One region of the Paenibacillus albicereus genome, then DNA from elsewhere that is predicted to be linked to it. Evidence: riboswitches for the same ligand, from Rfam matches in the RefSeq annotation. Region 1 holds a riboswitch; each other region holds the start of a gene.

Region 1 (7,722 bases):
CGGATGCAGCTGCAGAAGAGCTTCGAACCGACGGATAAAGGAACGCTGTACCTGGTGGCGACGCCGATCGGCAATCTGGAGGACATGACGATGCGGGCGATCCGCATCCTGAAGGAAGTCTCCATGATCGCAGCGGAGGATACGCGGCAGACGCGCAAGCTGCTCAGCCGCTTCGAGATCGATAACCGGCTGGTCAGCTATCACGAGCACAACAAGGCGAGCAGCGGTCCGGAGCTGCTGCGGCTGCTGGAGGAAGGCAGCAGCATCGCGCTCGTAAGCGATGCCGGCATGCCGGCGATTTCCGATCCGGGAGCGGATCTGGCGCGCGATGCGGCCGCACGAGGCATTCCGGTCGTGCCGGTGCCGGGGGCGAACGCCGCTTTGTCGGCGCTCGTCATGTCGGGATTGCCGACGGAGCGCTTTACCTTTGCCGGATTTCCGCCGCGGGACAAAAAGGCGCTGGACAAATGGCTCGAGCCGCTGAAGGCGCTGCCCGGCACGCTGCTGCTGTACGAGTCTCCGCATCGCATCCGCAAGACGCTGCCTGCGCTACTCGAGCGTCTGGGCGATCGGGAGGCGGCGATGGTCCGCGAGCTGACCAAGCGCCATGAGGAAGCGGCGCGGGGAAGGCTGTCCGAGCTGATCGCGCATCTGGAGGAGCATGAGCCGCTGGGCGAGTATTGCCTCGTCATCGCGGAAGGGGAAGCGGAGGCGGCGCAGACCGGAGCGGAGTGGTGGCAGTCTCTGGAGCTGGAGCAACATGTGGAGCACTACGAGCGTCTGGGCCGGGATCGCAAGGATGCGGTCAAGCTGGCGGCCGCCGATCGCGGCCTGTCCAAGCGAGATGTCTATAATGAAGTCATGCGTAAATAAAAAAAGACCTTCCTGAACCGCGGACGGTTCAGGAAGGCAAGTAAGGAGTATAAAAAGGTTAGAAATACCTTGGGTTAAGTTGCTAAAACCTAGTATACCTGATTTATTCTATTTTGTCACAGGGGAAGGCATTTCGGAAAGACAGGAATTGCAGACGATCTTTCCTTTGAAGTAGGCGACGTTTTCCGCATTTCCGCAGAAGATGCAGGCAGGCTCATACTTCTTGAGCATGATGCGTTCTCCGTCCACATAAATTTCCAGGGCGTCCTTCTCTCCGATGCCGAGGGTGCGGCGCAGCTCGATCGGGATGACGACGCGTCCGAGCTCATCGACTTTACGTACAATTCCAGTAGATTTCATCATAGGGCAACTTAACCCCTTTCATAGGTTCATGTATCGTCATGATTCGACAAAAAGCTACTTTTTATGATCCTTATCATACCAACCATTCCCAAATCAGTCAACCAGACATTTCATGCGCATTTCGCGTAAAAATACGGATTAACAGGCTTTGTAAGGGATTGGAACCTAGATTATCTTACACTATGCTTCATTCAATTGGAAATAAAAATACGACAGTATTCGACATCAGTCTATGGTTTTTGTCGAAAATATGAACGGAAAGCTAGGTGGATGGCGTGACGAGGCTGGAGGAAGAGAAAGTATTCAAGGATCCTGTCCACAAGTATATCTACGTGCAAGATCAACTGATCTGGGATCTGATCGATACGCCGGAATTCCAGCGGCTGCGGAGAATCCGCCAGCTCGGCACGACCTATCTGGTCTTTCACGGGGCGGAGCATAGCCGGTTCAGCCATTCTCTGGGCGTATATGAGATCACTCGCCGCATCATATCGCAATTCGAGCGGAGCGAGTATCCGGACTGGCCGAGGGAGGAGAAGCTGCTCTGCCTATGCGCGGCTCTGCTTCACGACCTGGGGCATGGTCCGTTCTCCCACTCCATCGAGGAAGTCATGGAGTTCGACCATGAGGAATGGAGCTGCCATATAATAGAGGGAAAGACGGAAGTGAACCGGCTTCTGCGGACGGTGGATCCCGATTTTCCGCGCAAGGTGGCATCGGTAATCCGCAAGAACTACGAGAAGCCGATCGTCGTCAATCTCGTCTCGAGCCAGATGGATGCGGATCGGATGGATTATCTGCTGCGGGACGCCTATTTTACGGGCGCGAACTACGGCACGTTCGATCTCGACCGGATCCTGCGCGTGCTGCGGCCCCATCAGGGGCGGATCGTCGTCAAAGGAAGCGGGATGCATGCGGTGGAGGATTATCTCATGAGCCGCTACCAGATGTACTGGCAGGTGTACTTCCATCCGGTCACCCGCAGCTCGGAGATCATCCTTCGCAAGATTCTGCTCCGTGCGCAAGAGCTGTGCCGGTCGGGGTATGCCTTCGCGTGGATACCGGACCCGATCCTCAAGCTGTTCCGCGGCGAGCTTGACGTCGCCTCGTACCTCAAGCTCGACGAGGCGCTCGTACAGACGGCCTTCGCGGCATGGACGGAGGAGGAGGACAAGCTGCTGTCCCAGCTGTGCGGCAGGTTCCTACATCGCCGATTGTACAAGTATATAACCTTCGAAAAAGAGCACGAATCAGAAGCGCAGCTATGCTTCGAGGAATTGGCAGCCGCCGGGATGGACCCGGGCTATGAGCTTGAAATTGATTTCCCGTACGATCTTCCTTATCATGTGTATCGTTCGGCCGCCGAGGGCTTGACCGAGGGCGGGAGAGGCAAGCCGCCGATCCTGCTCCTCGAGCCGAGCGGAGCGGTGACTGAAATCTCGCGGCGCTCCGATGTCGTTCCCTCGATTACAGGCATGCACCGAGGCCAATACCGCCTTTACTATGATGAAGAAGCGGCCGGACGGATCCGGCGGAAGCTGAAGCCGCGCACTCTGGCCCGGCTGGGCTTGGAGCCGAGCGGCGACGCATGAAAGGAGTCGAACCATGAAAGGAATCATCGACACGCACACCCATATGGACTCGCCTAAATTCGACAACGACCGTGCCGAAGCGATCCAGCGCGCGCGGGAAGCCGGCGTAGAGCTGATGTTCAATGTCGGCTTCAATCGGGAAACGATCCCGACGACGCTGAAGCTTGCCGAAACGCATCCGTTCATCTACGCCATCGTCGGCTGGCATCCGACCGATACGGTGGATCTGCGCGAGGGAGACCTGGCTTGGATCGAATCGCTGATGAGCCATCCGAAGGTCGCCGCGATCGGCGAGATCGGTCTGGATTATTACTGGGATACTTCTCCCAAGGAAGTCCAGCAGCAGGCGTTCCGCGACCAGATCGCCATCGCCAAGCGCTGCCGCAAGCCGATCGTCATCCATAACCGCGACGCCCACGAGGATGTCGTCCGCATCCTCCGGGAGGAGAAGGCGGACGAGGTGGGAGGCATCATGCACTGCTTCTCCGGCAGCTGGGAAACGGCAAAGAAATGCCTCGACATGAACTTCTACATCTCGTTCGGCGGACCGGTCACCTTCAAAAATGCAAGGGTCCCCAAAGAGGTGCTCGCGCAAGTGCCGCTGGACCGACTGCTGCTGGAAACGGACTCCCCTTATCTCGCTCCGCACCCTCATCGGGGCAAGCGGAACGAGTCCTCGTTCGTCACTCTTGTAGCGGAAACAGCGGCGGAAATAAAAGGTAAATCTGTAGAAGAAATCGTTTCCATCACTTCGGCAAATGCAAGAAAATGTTTCCAAATTTCTTAAAATGGCGTGATATCGGTTGAAAAAAGGCTTGTAGACGAGAAAAATTGGCCTTTCCTTAGCCAAATCATCCGCCATCGTCCGAAAACCCTCGATTTTGAATCTCAGAGGATTTTATCGTGTCTTTACAATCGCTTGAAGGAAACGGTATGATTCAACACAGAGCTTTGAGTGATGCAGAATGTTCATCATACGCTTAATCTCCCTGATCGGGGAGAACGGGGGAACCAATGCAGCCGAAAAGGAGCAAGCGGCACATCGCGTTAGGATGTCGCTTGATGCCGGACAAGCTGTACTTTTCCAGGGGTGAATTCGCCGGGACCATGAGCAGGGTCCGGCCGCGATAGGGCAGCTCTCTTGCCCGAACCCGTCAGCTAACCTCGTAAGCGCATATAAGAGAGATCAACCTCGTGCTCCACTTCCACCTGATCGTGACCACCCGGGAAGCCACGAAACAGATCCTCTGTCGACGGCTTCTTTTTGTTTGAATAATGAATTATACGTCGACATAGGGTTAACGGTGGAGGTGAGGCGAGGCTGCCAGCGGCGTGCTGCTCGGCACGTACAAAACCTAATAGTCGCGTCTTGAATTATCATGTGGTACACGAGGCGGCGGGGCTATGTAAGGAGGACCGAAGAAGTGGGCGCTATCCCCTTAAAGGAAACCCATGTACAACGATCATCCAGCAAGTCTTTCCAATGGCGATGGAAGCATGACAACCTGCGTTTGATTATCCTTAGCTTAACGATCTCACTCGCAATGACTTTCATGTTTTTGGTGTTGCTGAAAGGGACGTCGGAAAAAAGCGTCTCTCTGGTGTTGAACGGGCAGGAAAAAATCGTAAGCACGAGCCATTCCTCGCTCCAGCAGCTGCTGGAGGAGCAGGCGATCGCGGTCGGACCGCATGACGAGATGTCGACTCCGCTCGGGGCCGCGCTCCAGGAAGGCGACCGCATCGTGATCGACCAGGCGGTGCCGGTGACGATTCTTGCCGACGGCAAGACCCTGCAGGTAAAGACCACCAAAAAGACCGTGGAAGCGGCGATCGGAGAATCCCATATCGACGTTCGGGAGCAGGATAAAATATTCCCAAGCTCCGAAACCAAGCTGAAAGCCAATATGACGATCCGCGTCATGAGGATCGACAAGCATCAAATGAAGACCACGCACGACATTCCGTTCACCGTCGTCCGCAAGGAGGACGCTACCCTGGAAAAGGGGCAGCTCAAGATGGTGAAGTCCGGCCAGAACGGCCAACTCGTCAAAACCTTCGAAAAGGTGTACCAGGACGGCAAACTGGTCACGAAGACTCTGCTCGCCAAATCCATGGAGAAACAAGCCGTCAGCAAGGTCGTGGCGGTGGGAACCAAGGAAAAGCCTAAACCGAAACCAGCGGTCCTGACCGCGGCATCCTCATCTCCGACTGCAGCTCAGACCAAATCCGGTCTCAATCTCAAAGCGAAGAAAGTTCTTACGAACGTTACCCTGACCGCGTATACCGCCGGATTCGCCTCTACAGGCAAATCCAAGGGCGATCCCGGTTACGGCATCACCGCCTCGGGAGCAAAAGTTTCCGAAGGGCGCACCATTGCAGTCGACCCGGACGTCATCCCGCTGGGATGGTGGGTGTATATAGAAGGAATCGGCTTCCGCCGCGCCGAAGACACGGGCGGAGCGATCAACGGCAAGAAAATCGACGTGTTTTACGAAAGTGAATCCTACGTGAAGAAATTCGGCAAGAAGCGCGGCTTTACGGTCTATGTCCTTGGACCGACCAAGCCGAAGCTGAGCTGATCGTTTGCGAGCGGGCCCGCTGTTTTTCAGCGGCCCGTTTTTGGGCGTTTATAAGGAAAATGCGGGGAGTAAGGGATTGCAAAAGGGTTAAAGCTAGTCGTGATCTTATACCCGGTCGCAAGCAAGCGGAATCAAAGGAGACAAGCCAGTGATCAAGGAAATCATCGTGGTGGAGGGCAAGGACGATACGACGGCGATCAAGCGGGCGGTCGAGGCGGATACGATCGAAACGAACGGCTCGGCCATCGGCGAGGAGGTGCTCCGCCGGATCGAGCTGGCGATGGAGCGGCGCGGCGTCATCATCTTCACGGACCCCGACCACGCCGGCGAACGCATCCGCAAGATCGTCTCGCAGCGCATCCCGGGCTGCAAGCATGCGTTCCTGCCTCAGGAGGATGCCCTCTATCGCGGGGATATCGGCGTCGAGAACGCCTCGCCGGAAGCCGTGCGCCGCGCGCTTGCGACCGTGCGGACGGAAGGCTCGGAGGGCGAGCCGGAACTCACCCATGCTGATCTGATGGAGGCAGGCTTGCTCGTGCATCCCGATGCCGCTCGGCGGAGGCTGCTCATGGGCAACCGGCTGGGCATCGGCTATTGCAACGGCAAGCAGTTCATGAAGCGCTGCACGAGCTTTCGGATCACCCGAAGGGAATTCCGCGAGGCGCTGGAGCAGATGGAAGGGGAAATCGGATCATGAGCGATGTAGCGACACCGAGAAGGACAAAGGAAATCATCGAGCGGCATGGATTTTCCTTCAAAAAGAGCCTGGGCCAGAACTTTCTGATCGATCCGAATATCCTGAACAAGATCGTGTCGGCCGCCGGACTGGACAAGACGAAAGGCGCGCTGGAGATCGGACCCGGCATCGGCGCGCTGACGGAGCAGCTGGCCCGGCAGGCGAAGGCGGTCGCCGCGGTCGAGATCGACCAGCGGCTCATTCCGATCCTGCAGGAGGTGCTCGGAGCGGAGGAGCATGTGTCGGTCGTGCATGCCGACGTGCTGGACCTGGACCTGCACCAGCTGTTCCGCGACAAGTTCGCGGGGACTAGCGCGGTCAGCGTCGTAGCCAATCTCCCGTATTATGTGACCACGCCGATCCTGATGAAGCTGCTTGAGCAGCGGCTGCCGCTGGAGAATATCGTGGTCATGATCCAAAAGGAGGTCGCCGAGCGGATGGCGGCGAAGCCGGGCACCAAAGCTTATGGCAGCCTCAGCGTGGCCGTGCAGTATTATGCGGTGCCGGAGCTGGTCTGCATCGTGCCGCATACGGTGTTCATCCCGCAGCCGAACGTCGATTCGGCGGTCATCAAGCTCGCGATGCGGGACAAGCCTGCGGTGGAGGTCGCCGACGAGGACTTCTTCTTCCGCACCGTGCAAGCCTGCTTCGCGCAGCGGCGCAAGACGATCCACAACAACCTCTCGTCCTGGATCGGCAAGAGCCGCCGCGAGGAGCTGACCCGCGTGCTTCAGGAGACGGGCATCGACCCGGTGCGCCGCGGCGAGACGCTCTCGCTGCAAGAATACGCCGCGCTAGCCGCCGCTCTCGAACGGGAAGGGTTGAAGCAAGCCTGACCGTCGTTATTGAAACCCCCGGTTTCCCATCCGGCTGTCACCATTCTTCCTCCTTGCCCATAGGCTGAGGCTAGAGGTGATGGCACAGTGGAAACTGGGGATTTTGTCGTTCGGCGATCCTATGGAGGAGACGTGCTTTTCCGGGTGGAGGCGATCTATGGGGAAACCGCCATACTTAAAGGGTCGGACTACCGACTGCTCGCCGACGCGCCGATCGGCGACCTGGAGAAGGTGGCCAACCCGGAGGAGCTGGGCGTCACGAAATCACTGAGGAGCAAGGTGAAGGCTTCGAATCAGCGCATGAGCGAGGAGCTCATCGATCATGCCTTCGCCAGCGAGCTCGATTATCGTCCTGAAGAGAAGCACTCGTACTTCGATCTACCGGGCAAGGTGCTGCATCTCGACGGAGATGCGAACTACATGCGCAAGAGCATGCAGCTGTACAACCAGATGAACGTGCCGGCTCAAGGGCTGCATGTGGCGGAGAGCCAGATGGCGGACCTGCTGTACCGGCTGCTGCCGCAGGTCAAGCCGGACATCGTCGTCATCACGGGCCATGACGGCCTGCTCAAAACGCCGGGCCGCAGCGAGCTGTACAGCATCGGCAGCTACAAGAACTCGCAGAACTTCGTGAATGCCGTGCACGTCGCCCGCGAGTACGACAAGAACCGCGACAACCTCGTCGTGGTGGCCGGCGCTTGCCAGTCCTACTACGAGGCGCTGCTGCAGTCGGGCGCGAACTT
Region 2 (7,722 bases), 1.9 Mb from region 1:
AGAGCGCGCCGCGCCGATCGAGCAGCCGGATCGGCACCAGCCGGACCGTTGCCGTTCGGCACGCTGCGAGCAGCGTGCGCGCGACGGCCGTGCCGTGACCATGCGGGTCGGAGCTGTCGTCCGGGGAGCCGTGCCGGCTCAGGTTGAAGCCGGGCTGGAGGCGGACATGAGGGAACTCGTCCGCCAAGCTCGGGTCGACGCCGGTATCCAAGACATATGCGGTTACTGTTTCAGGCATGGAGACGATCCACCTTTCCGTTGCCAGCCCATTTCGCTGCCGGGGCTTCCTTTTCCTGCCGCCGGTCGGCGCCGGGGGAAACCTACCCCCAATCCAGGCAGCGGACAAGCATCGCATATCCATGCGGCAGCCGAATACCCGCAAACCCAGGAGGCCATCCTACAAAAAAAGGGCGAAGGAAGGACATTTTTTTCTTGACCAATATAGGGGGAGGGGGTATATTGGAGTCAAAGCTAACCTATTTGGAGGCGAAACAAGATGGCTCGATCCGAAGCAACCGCCGCCCCGTCGGGCGAACATAAATCCGTTCTTCAGGTAACCGGCATGACTTGCGCCGCCTGCGCGACGCGCATCGAGAAGGGGCTGGCCAAAATAGACGGCGTCTCGGCGGCCAGCGTCAATTTCGCGACGGAGCAGGCGAGCGTCGTCTACGATCCGGGCAAGGTCGACCGAGTCGCGTTGGAGGACAAAGTGAAAAAGCTGGGCTACGGCACGGCGAACGATACCGTTCAGCTGCGGCTGGAAGGAATGACTTGCGCCGCTTGCGCCGCCCGCATCGAAAAAGGCCTCTCCCGCATGCCGGGCGTCGCCTCGGCGACGGTGAACTTCGCGATGGAGACAGCTCGCGTCGAATACGCTCCAGGCGAGGTCAGCCTGGGCGACATGCAGCAGAAAGTGGCGAAGCTCGGCTACAAGGCGCTGCCGATCGAGCAGGAGGCCGGGGGAGCGGAAGCCCGCAAGCGCAAGGAGAGGAAAAGTCAGGCGCTGCGCCTCGCCGCCTCGGCGCTGCTCTCGCTGCCGCTGCTGTACACGATGGCGGCGCATTTCGCCTTCTTGTCGTGGCTGCCGGTTCCGGCGCTGCTCATGAATCCATGGCTGCAGCTTGCCCTGGCTACGCCGGTGCAATTCGTAATCGGGGCGCCTTTTTACCGGGGCGCGTTCAACGCGCTGCGCAGCGGCGGGGCGAACATGGATGTGCTCATCGCGCTCGGCACGTCGGCCGCATACTTCTACAGCCTGTATCTGACGATCGAGTGGCAGCTGGCGGGCAGCGGCGCGCATCACGGCGGACCGTCGCTCTACTATGAGACGAGCGCCGTGCTCATCACGCTCGTCGTGACCGGCAAGCTGCTCGAGGCGCTGGCCAAGGGCCGCACCTCCGAGGCGATCAAGTCGCTCATGGGCCTGCAGGCGAAGACGGCTACCGTGCTGCGGGACGGCCGGGACATCGCGGTGCCGCTCGAAGAAGTGCAGGTCGGCGATCTCGTCCGCGTCCGGCCCGGCGACAAGATTCCCGTGGACGGTCTCGTCGAGGACGGCAGCAGCAGCGTCGACGAGTCGATGCTGACGGGGGAAAGCCTGCCCGTCTCCAAGCAAGCCGGCGATGCGGTCACCGGCGCCACGATGAACAAGAACGGGGCGCTGCTCGTCCGCTCGACGCGGGCCGCAGGCGACTCCACGCTGGCGCAGATCGTCCGCATCGTCGAGCAGGCGCAAGGGTCCAAGGCGCCGATCCAGCGCGTCGCCGACCGCATTTCCGGCATCTTCGTGCCGATCGTCGTCGCGGCCGCGCTTGCGGCGGGACTGGTCTGGTACTTCCTGATCGCTCCGGGCGATTTTGCCCATGCGCTGGAGATCGCGATCGCCGTCCTGGTCATCGCCTGCCCGTGCGCGCTCGGCCTGGCGACTCCCACCTCGATCATGGCGGGATCAGGCCGCGCCGCGGAGCTCGGCATCCTGTTCAAGGGCGGAGAGCATCTGGAGCAGACGCATAAAGCCGATACGATCGTGCTCGACAAGACCGGCACGGTCACCGAGGGCAAGCCGGTGCTGACCGATGTCCTGCCGGCCATCGAGCGCGGCGAGCTGCTGCGCCTGACCGGAGCGGCGGAGCTCGCCTCCGAGCATCCGCTGGCCGAGGCGATCGTCGCCGGCATACGCCGCGACTTGCCGGAGCTGCCGGAGCCGACGTCCTTCGAAGCGATTCCGGGCTACGGCATCCAGGCCGACGTCGAAGGTCGCCGCGTGCTCGTCGGCACCCGGCGCCTCATGGAGCGGGAAGCGGTGGACGCCGCTGCCGCCTATCCCCAGATGGAGGCGTTGGAGCGGGAAGGCAAAACGGCGATGCTCGTCGCGGTCGACGGCCGCTACGCGGGTCTGATCGCCGTCGCCGACACGATCAAGCCGAGCTCGGCCGAAGCCGTGGCGAAGCTGAAGGAGATGGGCCTGCGCGTCATCCTGCTGACGGGCGACAACCGCCGCACCGCCGAGGCGATCGCCGCCCAGGCAGGCATCGGCGAAGTGCTCGCCGAGGTGCTGCCGGAGGGCAAGGCGGACGAGGTAAGCCGCCTGCAGCGCGAAGGCCGCGTCGTGGCGATGGTCGGCGACGGCATCAACGACGCGCCTGCGCTCGCCACGGCCGACATCGGCATGGCGGTCGGCACCGGCTCGGACGTCGCGCTGGAAGCGGCCGACGTGACGCTCATGCGCGGCGACCTGCGCAGCATCCCCGAGGCGATCCGCATGAGCCGCAAGACGATGGCCAACATTCGCCAGAACCTGTTCTGGGCGCTCGGCTACAACTCGCTCGGCATCCCGATCGCGGCCGCCGGCCTGCTGGAGCCATGGGTCGCCGGCGCGGCGATGGCGCTCAGCTCCGTCTCGGTCGTGCTGAACGCGCTGCGCCTGCAGCGCGTCCAGGCGGGATGAGCTGCCGGCCTGCCCGATCCGATCCATTTTGTCCCCGCCGGTCTAGCCTTCCGACACGGACTCGCCGAACTTCTGCAGCAGCCGGCTGAACTGCTCGACGTCCTGCGCCGTCCAGCCTGCCAGCAGCTCGCCGATGCGCTCGGTCCGCATCTGCTTGTTCTTCTCCAGCTCCTGGCGTCCGAGCTCGGTCAGCTCCAGCGTGTACGCCCGGCGGTCGCTTTCCACCGGCATGCGCGCAAGATAGCCTTTCTTCTCGAGCGCGGCCGTCTGACGGCTGATCGTGGAGCTGTCCAGCCGGAATTCCTCGGCGAGCGTCTTGACCGACGCCCAGCCGCTTCCGGCGATATGGTCGAGCAGCAGATAGGCCGCCCGATCCAGGCTGTCGCCGCTCTTGCGGTAAGTCGTCTCCGAGATGAGCCGCCGAATCAGGTGGGACAGCTCCATTTCGATCGTTTCGACTGCGTGGTGGTCCATCGTCTCTCCTCCTGACGGGGAGGCGGCGCCGCCCTCCTGAAAGCGGGCGTCATTCGCCGTCTCCTTGACCTGTCGGCAGGCATACCCTGCATTGACAGGTTTCGATATAGTTGTATAATACAATTATATAGATGCATGATGCAACCACATGCAGGAGGACGGTTCGAGAGCCCGGGGGGTGCAGGGGATGAAGGCGCATGAGATCATGATCCGCCAGGTCCACAAGGTCAAGGAGACGGATACGCTGAGGGACGTCATCGAGAAGTTCATCAAGTACAGGATCAGCGGCTTGCCGGTCGTCAACGAACGCAACGAGATCGTCGGCTATATCAGCGACGGCGACATCATGCGCTACATCGGCCACCGGGAGGACTTCGTCCTCGATGCGTTCTACTTCTCCGCCGTGATGAGCATGAACGAAGGCGAGTACGACGACCGCACGCGCCGTCTGCTTGGACGCAACGTCATGGAGCTGTCGCGCAAGAAGGTCGTGGCGGTCAGCCAGGACGAGGACGTCGCGCATATCGCGGGCCTGCTCGGCCGCAAGCAGATCAAGAAGGTGCCCGTGCACCGCGGGGGCGTGCTCGTCGGCATCATCAGCCGCGGAGATGTCATCCGGCACTCCTTCGGCAGTTATCTGACCGAGGAACGTTGAAAAAGGTGGAAGGAAAACCGGCTCGGCCGGCAATCCTTCCACCTTTTTTGCGTTGCAGCCGCTCGGGGCGAACCGGCAAGGCTCCGCTCCCTGGCGAGGGAGCGAGGCCATGCTTGCCTGCCGATCGGCTAGGATTTGAGAGCGGCGTCGATCGCGTTCAGCAGCTCGCCGTCCATGTTCTGCCCGTACTCCCAGAACATGATGCCGGCCAGGCTGTTCGCCTTGAGATACTTGACCTTCTCCGTCAGCGACTGCGTATCGTCATAGGTCAGGAAGCCGCCGCTGCTGTTCGTCAAATAAGGAGCCTTGGCCGTGTCGTCCCATTGGCGCGTCCAGCCGTTCTTGTTGATATAGCTCGCCTTCAGCTGGTCGTACGTGTAGTCGGCCGTGCCGTGGGAGTAGAAAGCTCCTCCGATGACCAGCTTGGACGTCGGCAGCCCCTTGCTCTTGAGCAGCTTGACCGCGCTGTCGACGCTGTAGTTCGCGCGGGAGGAATTGTAAAGGGCGGTATGATGCGTGCCCGAGCCGGCCTGCATGTCGTAGGTCATGACGTTCAGGAAGTCGAACGACGGGTGCACGGCAGCGATGTCGATGTTGCCGAGCCCGTAGTCCGAAGCGCCTACGGCGGCGGTCAGCTGATACTTGTTGGCGCCCCGGCCGTCCGCCGCGCTGCCGGCGTCCAGCACGGAACGGAGCTTCTGAATGAACAGCGTATAATTCTGCTTGTCGCTTGCGGTCGGATATTCCCAGTCGATATCGATGCCGTCCAGCTTGTTGGCGCGGATGTACGAGAGGGCGCTGTTGGCGAAGGCCGTCCGGTTGGCGTCGGTGGAAGCGGCGCTGGCGAAGCCCTGCGAGCGGTCCCAGCCCCCGACGGAGACGAGCACCTTCAGGTTCGGATTTTTGCTCCGGAGCGTCGTCAGCTGAGCGAGCTTGGAGGCGTCTCCTCCGCTCACGCCGTTATTGACCGCATCAGCGAAGGCGTAGAACACATGCGTCAGCTTCTGGGCCGGCACCGTGCTCACATTGGGAAAATGCCAGTCGGCAACGTAAGCGCCGGTAATCTTGCCGCTCGGAACGCCGGGCGTCGGAGTCGGCGTCGGCGTGGACGAGCAGGCGCCGAGCGATTTCCAGGCGCCCCATTGGCCGGCCTGGTCCGGACGTTCGTTCGTCGTCCACCACTTGGCCTCGTACAGCGTGCTGGCGTACACGGCCTTCTGGCCGGCCGTGTAGACGGCGGAGGCCGACCAGGCGGCGACGCCGGTACAGGCATCCGCCGCATTGGCGGTCCGTACGGCGAACGAGCCCGGCAGAATCGAGACGATCAGGAACGCGGCGAGCAGCAGCGCGCGCAGCGCCGTGAAGCGGGGCTTGTTGAAGCGGGAAGTTGCGGACATGAGAGTCCTCCTTTTTGGATGAGAGATGAAGGCAAGAAGACGGCTTCGGCGGCTGGCCTCCTTTCGATCGGAAGGTGCCATTATTATCCTATTAAATACATACTGCAAAAAGGATATTTTCACAGAGTCGGAGGGGGAAATATCCATTTCTTCCTCTAGGTAGGAAGAACGAGAGGGAAATCGACGCGATTCGATGATATGGGAGAAAGGGCCTATTCCGATTTATGAGAAAAGTAAGGGATTTGATGAGGGACTTCTAATAATTCCTAGGCAGGGATTCGACACGAAACTACGAATATTAACCTTTACCAAAATTTATGAATCATCGTGCCGAATTTTCGAGGAGAAAAACGGGGGAACCATACCGGGTGAATGAATCTTGCAAGAGAGGATTCTAGGGAACCTTCAACCGAACCCACAGCTAACTTCGTAGGCATCCGAAGGGAGAAGCAACTCGTGAAGAAAGTCATCTTATCCATGCTCAGCCTGTTCATGCTTCTGACGTTCAGCACCAGCGCGTTCGCGAATACGCCGGATCTCGACAGCGCGATCAAGAAAGTCATCGGCACGCCTTACAAGTACGGGGGCACGACGACGGCCGGCTTCGACTGCTCCGGCTTCATCCGTCACATTTTCAACCAGTTCGACGTCAAGCTGCCCCGCACGTCCAAGTCGCAGGCTCAGATCGGCTCGAAGGTGGACAAGGACGACCTTCGTCCCGGCGATCTCGTGTTCTTCAATACGAGCGGCCGCGGCATCTCGCATGCCGGCATTTACGTCGGCGACGGCAAGTTCGCCCACTCCTCCAACAAGGGCGTGCGCTACACGAAGCTGAGCGAATCCTACTACGCCAAGCGGTACGTCACCGCCCGCCGCGTCGTGACCGGAGAGGACTACAGCAAGTTGATCGGCGAGGATGACGGCGAGGACGTCGCCGGCGAGGAATAAGAATCACAGGCGAGGTCCCGGCAGCCAGGCTGCCGGGGCTTTTTGCGACTTCGGGCAGGCGGTGGCGGCGTTCATCCGGCTCCCTGGCTGCTGAGTGGAAGCGGGGCTTGATGCTCCATGCCACAGAAATAGAAAAAGCGCCGAAGCGGCCTGCCTAGGCGGGCTCGTTGTTTTCGGCCAGAAGGAGGCTGCGATCATGAAGCTGCAAGGCATCAATCATCTGCTGTTCAGCGTCTCGTCGCTGGAGCGGTCGATCTCGTTTTATCGGGAGGCGCTCGGCGCGAGGCTGCTCGTGCGCGGGCGGACGACCGCCTATTTCGATCTCGACGGACTGTGGCTGGCTCTGAACGAAGAAAAGGGTCTTCCGCGCGAGGAGATCCGGCTGTCGTACACCCATATGGCCTTCTCTGTGAACGAGGAGGACTTCGACGAGGCGTTGTCCCGGCTGCGGCGCATCGGCGCGGATATCCTGCCGGGGCGGGAGCGGGACGAGCGGGACCGGCGTTCGGTCTACTTCGCCGACCCGGACGGACACAAGTTCGAATTCCATACCGGCACGCTGGCCGACCGGATGGCCTATTATCGCGAGACCAAGCCGCATATGGAGTTTTTCGACTAGCGGCAGGAGATTTTGCTTGGACGAGGACTTTAACGAAACATAGAGACGCGATTGGGCCTCTATGGGCGTCTCATCCATTCGAACGAAACGGACAAGCGCCATTCAGCCGCTGGAGCGGGATAATCGGGCGTTCAGCACCCGAGAACGCGCTGGAAGGAGAGCCCAAACGTACAAGGGGCTGCTCCCATCATCCGTGAAGCGGATCATGGGAGCAGCCCTTTGTCATACCTTTAAGCGTGAAGCAGGTCGGTTCCATTTTCACAACACGCCTGCACGTGGGGAGGTTCTGCTCTTCTCCTACATGAAGCGTTTCCGCATGCGGAGCGTTTCCGTTCCCCCTTCTACAATCAGCGCCCCCGCATCCGGCTCGACGAGCGCACGATCAGCTCCGCCGGCAGGATGAGCGTGCGCGGGCCGCTGCCGTCGCCGTTCTCGATCCGGTCGACGAGCCGCTCCAGGCCGAGCGCGCCGAACTGATAGGCCGGCTGCGCCGCCACCGTCAGGAACGGGCTCAGCACGCTGGCGAAGCCGAGGTCGTCGAAGCAGACGACCGACAGATCGTCCGGCACCGCCAGGCCGCGCTCGCGCAGCGACTGGATGACGCCGAGGGCGAGGAAGTTGTTGGCGGCGAAGATCGCCGTCGGCGGGGAGGCCAGCGCGAGCAGCGGATCGAGATCGCTCG
Region 3 (7,722 bases), 2.1 Mb from region 1:
CGGAGCAGCCGGAGCAGCCGGAGCAGCCAGGACAGCCGGGCCAGCCGGGCCAGCCAGGACAGCCGGGTCAGCCGGAGCCGACTCCGGTCGTCCAGCCTCCGGCGACGAGCTCGCCGTCCGCTTCTCCGGCACCGACGCCGATCGTCGAGTCGGGAGCATCCGGTGCCGTCGTCCAGCTGACCGATGCGTACCTGCGCCGCCTGCTCGAATCGGCGGCTGCGGGCGAGGCAGGCGGCCGGACGATCGCCGTCGATCTGGCCGCGCTGTCCAAGACCGACGCTTTCGAGGTCAGGCTGCCGGCGGGCTGGTTGGCCGGACCGGAGCTGCTGGCGCTGAAGCTGGACACGGGCTTCGCGGCCGTCACGCTTCCGGGACAGCTGCTGCAAGACGCCGGACTGGCGCCTGATCGCACCGTGACGCTGCGGATCGCCAAGGTCTCTGCGCTCGGAGCGCCGTGGAGCTCCGGCTTCGCGGGCTTGCCGGCGCTGCAGTGGAGCCTGGAGGCGGACGGTCGCCAGATTCCTCGGAGCGCCGCAGCCGGAGCCTCCGCCGTGTTGTCCGTACCGCCAGGAGGAGCGGCGATCGCCTCTCCCCATGCGGCGTCGATCCGGTTCCGCGACGGAGCGGGCGCGACCGTGCCGGTCCTCCGCTCCGCTTATGACCCGGCCGCGGCCGCGATCCGGTTTCCGCTCTCGGGCTCAGGCCTATATGCGATGACGGCGCAATCGGCATCCTTCTCCGATCTGTCCGCCGCCGAATGGGCGAGGGAAGCGGTCGAGACGTTCGCCGCGCGCGGATTGATCCAAGGCACCGGAGCCGGCGCCTACTCGCCGTCGGCGCCGATCCGCCGCGCGGATTACGTATCGCTGCTGCTGCGCCTGCTTGAGCTTGAGCTCAAGGGCGCGGCGGCAAGCGCGGGAGCGCCGTTCGCCGACGTACCGGCGAACGCGCCGTACGCCGCCGAGCTGCGCGCGGCCAAGGAGCTCGGCATCGCAAGCGGCCAAGGCGGCGGCACGTTCCGGCCGCAAGCCTCGCTCAGCCGCCAGGAGATGATGGCGCTGACCGTCCGCGCCCTGCAGGCCGCCGGGCTGAAGCTGGAAGGCGGCAGCGGGCTGGCGGACTTCAAGGATGCCGGCCAGGTAGCGGCCTATGCTCGCGCGGACGCGGAGAAGCTGGTCGCAGCGGGACTCATCCGCGGCGACGAAGCGGGCCGCTTGAACCCGGCCGGCGCGCTCACGCGCGCCGAAGCGGCGGTCCTTCTGCATGCGGCGTGGAAGTTGCTCTTGCCATGATGCCGCAGGCCATATAAAAGCAAAGCCGTCCCAAGGTCGATCCAATGGACCTTGGGACGGCTTTTTTTGGTGAAGGATTGTCCAAGCGGAACGGGAGGAGTTGCGCGGAAAAACCGAGTGATTCGGGTGCAGATGATGCGGAACGGGGCAGTTGCGCGGAAAAACCGAGTAATTCGGGTGAAGATGATGCGGAACGGGGGCAGTTGCGCGGAAAAACCGAGTGATTCGGGTGCAGATGATGCGGAACGGGGCAGTTGCGCGGAGAAACCGAGTGATTCGGGTGCAGATGATGCGGAACGGGAGGAGTTGCGCGGAAAAACCGAGTGATTCGGGTGCAGATGATGCGGAACGGGAGAAGTTGCGCGGAAAAACCGAGTGATTCGGGTGCAGATGATGCGGAACGGGGGCAGTTGCGCGGAGAAACCGAGTAATTCGGGTGTGTAGGAAGCGGAACGGAGAGCGTTGCGCGGAGAAACCGAGTGATTCGGGTGCAGATGATGCGGAACGGGAGGAGTTGCGCGGAAAAACCGAGTGATTCGGGTGCAGATGATGCGGAACGGGAGAAGTTGCGCGGAAAAACCGAGTGATTCGGGTGCAGATGATGCGGAACGGGGGCAGTTGCGCGGAGAAACCGAGTAAATCGGGTGCAGATGATGCGGAACGGAGGGAGTTGCGCGGAGGAACCGAGTAATTCGGGTGCGGATGATGCGGAACGGGGCAGTTACGCGGAAAAACCGAGCAATTCAGGTGCAGATGATGCGGAACGGGAGGAGTTGCGCGGAGAAACCGAGTCATTCGGGTACAGATGATGCGGAACAGGAGGAGTTGCGCGGAGAAACCGAGTCATTCGACTCTCTCTTAGTCAAACGGCACAAAGCGGCGGCATCCGGTTACAAGATTGCCCGGCAACTCTTTACGCATGATGTCATAAAATATAACATAGAAACATCATAGAAACCGTTGCGAAGAGCAACTTCCGGCTGCGAGGCGGATCCGAACAGCCAAAGACAACCAGCGGCGGCAGAAAGGCTCCCTTTGAGCCGGCCGGCAAGCGGAACGAGAAAGGATCGATGCGGGATGAGCCTTGAGCAATTGAACGCCCGGGTCAGGCGCGACCTGTCGTATATCGCCTTCGGCGGAGCGAACTGGGTGCGGCCCAGAACCCATATCGACGGCCATGTGTACGACGTAGCCATCATCGGCGGCGGCCAGAGCGGCCTCGGAGCTGCCTTCGCTTTAATGAAGGAACGCGTCTCCAACCTCATCGTTCTCGATGAGAATCCCGAAGGCCGCGAAGGGCCTTGGGATACGTACGCGCGCATGAATACGCTCCGCACGCCCAAGCATCTGCCTTCCATCGATCTCGGCGTTCCTGCGCTCACATTCCGCTCCTGGTGGGAGGCGCAGGCGGGCGAGGAGGGCTGGCAGGCGATCGACAAGATTCCGCGCGGGGACTGGATGAACTACTTGCGCTGGTACCGAAGGGTGCTGAATCTGCCTGTCGTCAACGAGACGAGGCTGACGCTCGTCGAGCCGTTCGAGGACGGACTCCACCGGCTGCATCTCGAAGGCAAAGGAGCGCCGTCTCCGCATCTGCTTGCCCGCAAGGTCATCCTCGCGACCGGCATTCAGGGCGGAGGAGAGTGGCATGTGCCCCCGCTGGTGTCGCGGCAGGTGCCAAGGGAGCGATATGCCCATACGTCCGAAGCGATCGACTTCGAGCCGCTCCGCGGCAAGCGGATCGCCGTGCTCGGCGGAGGGGCGTCGGCGTTCGACAACGCCGGCTTCGCCTTGGCCGAGGGCGTCGCGGAGGCGCATGTATTCGTCCGCCGGACAGAGCTGCCGCGCATCAATCCGATCCGGCAGATGGAGCATTCGGGCATGATCGAGCATTTTCCGCGGCTGTCCGACGAGGACAAGTACGCGGTCATGGCGCATTTCTTCCGGCACAACCAGCCCCCCACCAACGATACGTTCCAGCGGGCGGCATCCCAGCCCGGCTTCCGGCTGCATGTCGGAGCGCCTTGGCTCGGCATCCGGATGGAAGGAGACCTCGCCGTCGTGACGACTCCGCAGGGCGAGTCCGCCTTCGACTTCCTGCTCATTAGCACCGGGCTGCTGACCGATCCGGCCCTGCGTCCCGAGCTGCGGCTCGTCGAGAAGCATATTGCCCGGTGGGGCGATCGCTATGTCCCGCCGGCCCGGACCGCGAGTCCGACGCTCGATGCCCATCCGTACCTGACGCCGGGCTTCGCCTTCACGAGCCGGGACCCGGAGGGAGAGGCGCTGCTGCACGGCCTCTACACGTTCAACTACTCCGCGCTCATCAGCTGCGGACTGTCCGCCTCGGCGCTGTCAGGCATGCGCCATGCGATTCCGAAGCTGGCGGCGTCCGTGGCGGGTGAGCTGTTCCTGGACGACCGAGAGCAGATCCTGGACGAATTCTACCGGTACGACGAGCTGGAATTCACCGGCTGGATGGAACCGACGGCAGAGCCGAAAGCATGACCGCTGCCATCGCCGGACCTAACGCCGAACGGCGATCCTCAAGACCTTCGCGCCTGCGCGAGGGTCTTTTTGCGCGAGCGGCTGCGGCAGCCGATCCCTCGGGCAAGCTGCGGGCGGCGGATGACGGATAAGGCGATCTTACTGCGGACGAACCGCGATGCCAAATAAAAATCCCGTAAAAAAGCGTTCATCCGCGGCTGGCTCGCCAGTAGGCCGGGAAAGCGGGATCGACGACCACACCGCGCCGCACCAGAAACGTCCGGCTGACGCCCCCGTCCCGGACCTTGATCCAGCCGTTGTCGAAGTCGGTGCTGCGATGGCGGAAAAAGACGCCGCTCAAGCTGCCCTGATGCCTCGTCCGCTGGATGACGAACTCGCCGTCCGTCTCGGCGACCTCGACGTACACGCCTCGATCATGCGCCTGCTCCAGCTCCCGGTCCATCCGCTGGACCGCGACGATATGCAGGTCGGTCGCCCCGATCCGCCGCAGCAGCGCGTCCGCGAACGAGCCGCGGAGCCGCTCCAGCAGGCGCGGCGACGCCGGCTGGCCGACGACGACCTGCGTCATGCCGGCGCGCAGCGCCGTTTCGGCGATGAGGTCGGCCGGCTTGCGCCCGGCCGCCGGCAGCGCCAGGAATTCCGCGCCGACGGAGCTTGCCGCCTTTTTCCAAGCGCCGAGCCAGCGCTCCTGCTCCGGGCCGAGCGCCTCCTCCGCCGCCGGCAGCACGGTGAGCACGAGCAGCCGGCCTCTCGCCGCCGCGGCCAGCTCGGCGCCGCGCCGGATGAGCCGCTCCCCGTGCGGACCGAACGAGACGCACACCAGAATCGATTCTTTCGCGGACATGTCCATCACTCCTTGATCCAAGTTGCCGCCTATCCTAATCGACGGGCGGAGCGGATGTAAAAAATCGCGGGGAGCGAATCCGGTCCTAACAGCTCATGTAAGCGCGACCAAAAGGCCGTTTCGCAAGCAAGCGCCCGTCCCTTCTGGCCGGAGTCGATTTGGACGGGAAATCGAAAACGAGAGATATCAAGAGATTTGGAGAGAAAAACGGAGATATGATGCAGCCGAGAATCCTAGAAGCTGGTTTCGTACCGATTTTCTGGCGATGCTTCGGCTTTACTTTGCGAAAAGTCCGGGTGTAAGATTCGACTCAAGCAATCCAGACCAGCTTTTGACAACGCCGAGTTTCCGAAACGGGAAACGGGGGAACCAAACGGAGAGGCCAGAGCCGATGTGAGAGTCGGCACGGGCCGCTCCAGGGGTGAATCCCGGAGGAATGGAGCCATGGACTCCATCCTCCGAGTAGGGCGACTCTCACCGTCCGAATCCGACAGCTAACCTCGTAGGCGCAAGGACACGGCACGCTTGACGCGCCGCGCTCCGATCGGGAGAGAGGATGATGACGCTTGTGATCTGACCAAGACCACAGGGGCCGCTGCCTCTGTGGTCTTTTGCGCGCTTTTTTCCCATGGCGGACGACGGTCCGCCGCTGTCCGCCGCCCCTGACCCCCGAAGGAGAAGCACCATGGATCAAGACCCGCAAACTACCCTCGTCTCGCCGGCGACCCCGGCAGGCGAGCGGTTCCTGATACAGCTGCAGCATCTGCGGATGCCCTGCGCGGCCATCGTCAACAGCAGCCGCGAGCGCAAGCGGCTCGAGAGCCTCGGCATCCGTCAAATCATGCAAATCGATACGGCGGAAAAGGACCGCAATCCGATCCCGGACTGCCGGGTCGGGAACGTCTATCTGTTCGAGAGCAGCCTGGCGCTCTGCTGCCGCTACGTGCAGATCTGCCGCGACTGGACCGGTCGCCGCCTGTTCGTCGTCACGCAAGGAAGAAGCTCGCGAGGCGTGTATCAAGCGCTCGGAGCCGATCATGTCATTCATACAAACGGCCGGGACGTCTTCTACCTCATTCAGGAGGAGGCGGGCCGCGAGCTCGACACGATGAAAAAGGAGCCGTTCTCATGATGGATATCGCCATGCTCGCCCTGTTCGCCGGATTGACTGCCGCCATGCTGGCGCTTCTCGCCTGGTGCGGCAAAGAGATGCAGGAAGGAAGCGAAAAACGATGATCGCCTTGCTCTGGACGCTCGTCGCCGCCGTCTTCCTCTACCTCGTCTATGTGCTGCTTCACCCCGACCAATTCTGACCCAAGAAGGAGCCACCTACGATGATGGCAGGAATATCGATTGCAATCACGCTGCTGCTCGTGCTGCTGCTCGCCAAGCCGGCGGGCCTGTACCTGCACCGAGCGTACAGCCCGGAGCCTACCGCGCTGGACCGCGTCTTCGGTCCCGCCGAGCGGCTCCTCTACAGGATCGGGGGCATCAAGCCCGCCGTCCAAAGCTGGAAATCCTACGCCGCGGCTCTCGTCGTCAGCAACGGCGTCATGATCCTGCTCGTCTACCTCGTGTTCCGCACGCAGGGCCATCTGCCGCTGAACCCGAGCTCGATCGCGAACATGGAGCCTAGGCTCGCGTTCAACACGGCGATCAGCTTCATGACCAACACGAACCTGCAGCATTACAGCGGCGAGAGCGGCTTGTCCTATCTGTCGCAGATGATCGCCATCGTCTTCATGATGTTCGTCTCCCCGGCGACGGGGCTGTGCGCCGCGATGGCGTTCATGCGCGGCATCGCCGGCAAGCCGATGGGAAATTTCTTCGTCGATCTCGTCCGCTCGATCACGCGGGTGCTGCTGCCGATCGCCTTTGTCCTCGCCATCGTCTTCGTCGCGCTCGGCGTGCCCCAGACGCTGGAGCCGTCCGCCGCCGCGCAGACGCTGCAAGGCGAAGAGCAGACGATCGCGCGCGGACCGGTCGCCTCGCTGCTCGCCATCAAGGAGCTGGGCAACAACGGCGGCGGCCATATGGGCGTCAACTCGGCCCATCCGTTCGAGAATCCGAACGCGATCAGCAACCTGCTGCAGATGATGCTCATGCTGCTCGTGCCGACGGCGCTGCCGTTCGCCTACGGCAGGATGGTCGGCAATCCGAAGCAGGGACGGGTGCTGTTCGTGGCGATGGCGATGCTGTTCGTCGTCATGCTCGGCGTCTCGCTGTCGGCGGAGCGGGCCGGCAATCCGGCGATCGACGCGCTCGGCATCGACGCGAGCCAAGGCAGCATGGAGGGCAAGGAGACCCGGTTCGGCGTTCCGCTGACTTCCTTGTACTCCGTCGTGACGACCGCCTCGGAGACGGGCGCCGTCAACGGCATGCACGACTCGCTGACGCCGATCGGCGGCATGGTGCCGCTGATGAACATGATGCTCAATACGGTGTTCGGCGGCTCCGGCGTGGGCCTCATGAACGTGCTGCTGTACGCCCTGATGGCGGTGTTCCTCTCCGGCCTGATGGTCGGCCGGACGCCGGAATTCCTCGGCAAGAAGCTGGAGGGCCGGGAAATGAAGCTGATCGCGCTGACGCTGCTCGTGCAGCCTGCGCTCATCCTGCTGCCGACGGCGGCCGCTCTCTACGCCTATCCCGACACCATTTCCAATCCGGGCTATCACGGCCTGACCCAGGCGCTGTACGAGTTCACCTCGTCTGCGGCCAACAACGGCTCCGGCTTCGAGGGGCTCGGCGACAACACGCCGTTCTGGAATCTGAGCACCGGCATCGTCATGTATCTGGGCCGCTACATCTCCATCGTGACGCTGCTGGCGGTCGCCGGGTCGCTTGCGGCCAAAAAAGCCGTGCCGGAGACGATCGGAACGTTCCGCACCGATACGGCCACGTTCGGCGTCGTGTTCCTCGGCACCGTGCTCATCGTCGGCGCGCTGACGTACTTCCCGAGCCTCGTGCTGGGGCCGATCGCCGAGCAGCTCACGCTGAAGCCGTAGCCTAGCGGATAGAGAAGAGGAGAAACCGACCATGAGCCAACGAAACCAAACGCTTGGCGGACCGATCGTCCGT

What was found. Region 1 has a riboswitch for cyclic di-AMP ahead of HGI30_RS00140 (resuscitation-promoting factor). Riboswitches for the same ligand answer to the same signal wherever they lie in the genome.
Region 2: linked by a shared signal. The riboswitch ahead of HGI30_RS14710 (C40 family peptidase) and the one ahead of HGI30_RS00140 (resuscitation-promoting factor) in region 1 are both predicted to bind cyclic di-AMP.
Region 3: linked by a shared signal. The riboswitch ahead of HGI30_RS09230 (hypothetical protein) and the one ahead of HGI30_RS00140 (resuscitation-promoting factor) in region 1 are both predicted to bind cyclic di-AMP.

Annotation. Positions count from the first base shown of each region.
Region 1 covers NZ_CP051428.1:24,015-31,736, forward strand. The annotation lists gene HGI30_RS00115 (tRNA1(Val) (adenine(37)-N6)-methyltransferase) at 1-38, shown strand, start outside; gene rsmI (16S rRNA (cytidine(1402)-2'-O)-methyltransferase) at 4-873, shown strand; gene HGI30_RS00125 (AbrB/MazE/SpoVT family DNA-binding domain-containing protein) at 982-1,236, opposite strand; gene HGI30_RS00130 (HD domain-containing protein) at 1,503-2,828, shown strand; gene HGI30_RS00135 (TatD family hydrolase) at 2,842-3,615, shown strand; cyclic di-AMP (ydaO/yuaA leader) riboswitch at 3,796-4,016, shown strand; gene HGI30_RS00140 (resuscitation-promoting factor) at 4,253-5,407, shown strand; gene rnmV (ribonuclease M5) at 5,556-6,104, shown strand; gene rsmA (16S rRNA (adenine(1518)-N(6)/adenine(1519)-N(6))-dimethyltransferase RsmA) at 6,101-6,979, shown strand; gene yabG (sporulation peptidase YabG) at 7,067-7,722, shown strand, end outside.
Region 2 covers NZ_CP051428.1:3,309,689-3,317,410, reverse strand. The annotation lists gene HGI30_RS14735 (S8 family serine peptidase) at 1-238, opposite strand, end outside; gene HGI30_RS14730 (heavy metal translocating P-type ATPase) at 497-2,947, shown strand; gene HGI30_RS14725 (MarR family winged helix-turn-helix transcriptional regulator) at 2,990-3,421, opposite strand; gene HGI30_RS14720 (CBS domain-containing protein) at 3,609-4,076, shown strand; gene HGI30_RS14715 (glycosyl hydrolase family 18 protein) at 4,205-5,473, opposite strand; cyclic di-AMP (ydaO/yuaA leader) riboswitch at 5,792-5,925, shown strand; gene HGI30_RS14710 (C40 family peptidase) at 5,930-6,421, shown strand; gene fosB (metallothiol transferase FosB) at 6,618-7,040, shown strand; gene HGI30_RS14700 (LacI family DNA-binding transcriptional regulator) at 7,388-7,722, opposite strand, start outside.
Region 3 covers NZ_CP051428.1:2,122,333-2,130,054, forward strand. The annotation lists gene HGI30_RS09215 (endo-1,4-beta-xylanase) at 1-1,292, shown strand, start outside; gene HGI30_RS09220 (FAD/NAD(P)-binding protein) at 2,370-3,800, shown strand; gene HGI30_RS09225 (universal stress protein) at 3,988-4,644, opposite strand; cyclic di-AMP (ydaO/yuaA leader) riboswitch at 4,973-5,168, shown strand; gene HGI30_RS09230 (hypothetical protein) at 5,330-5,776, shown strand; gene HGI30_RS23630 (potassium-transporting ATPase subunit F) at 5,877-5,957, shown strand; gene kdpA (potassium-transporting ATPase subunit KdpA) at 5,982-7,649, shown strand; gene kdpB (potassium-transporting ATPase subunit KdpB) at 7,681-7,722, shown strand, end outside.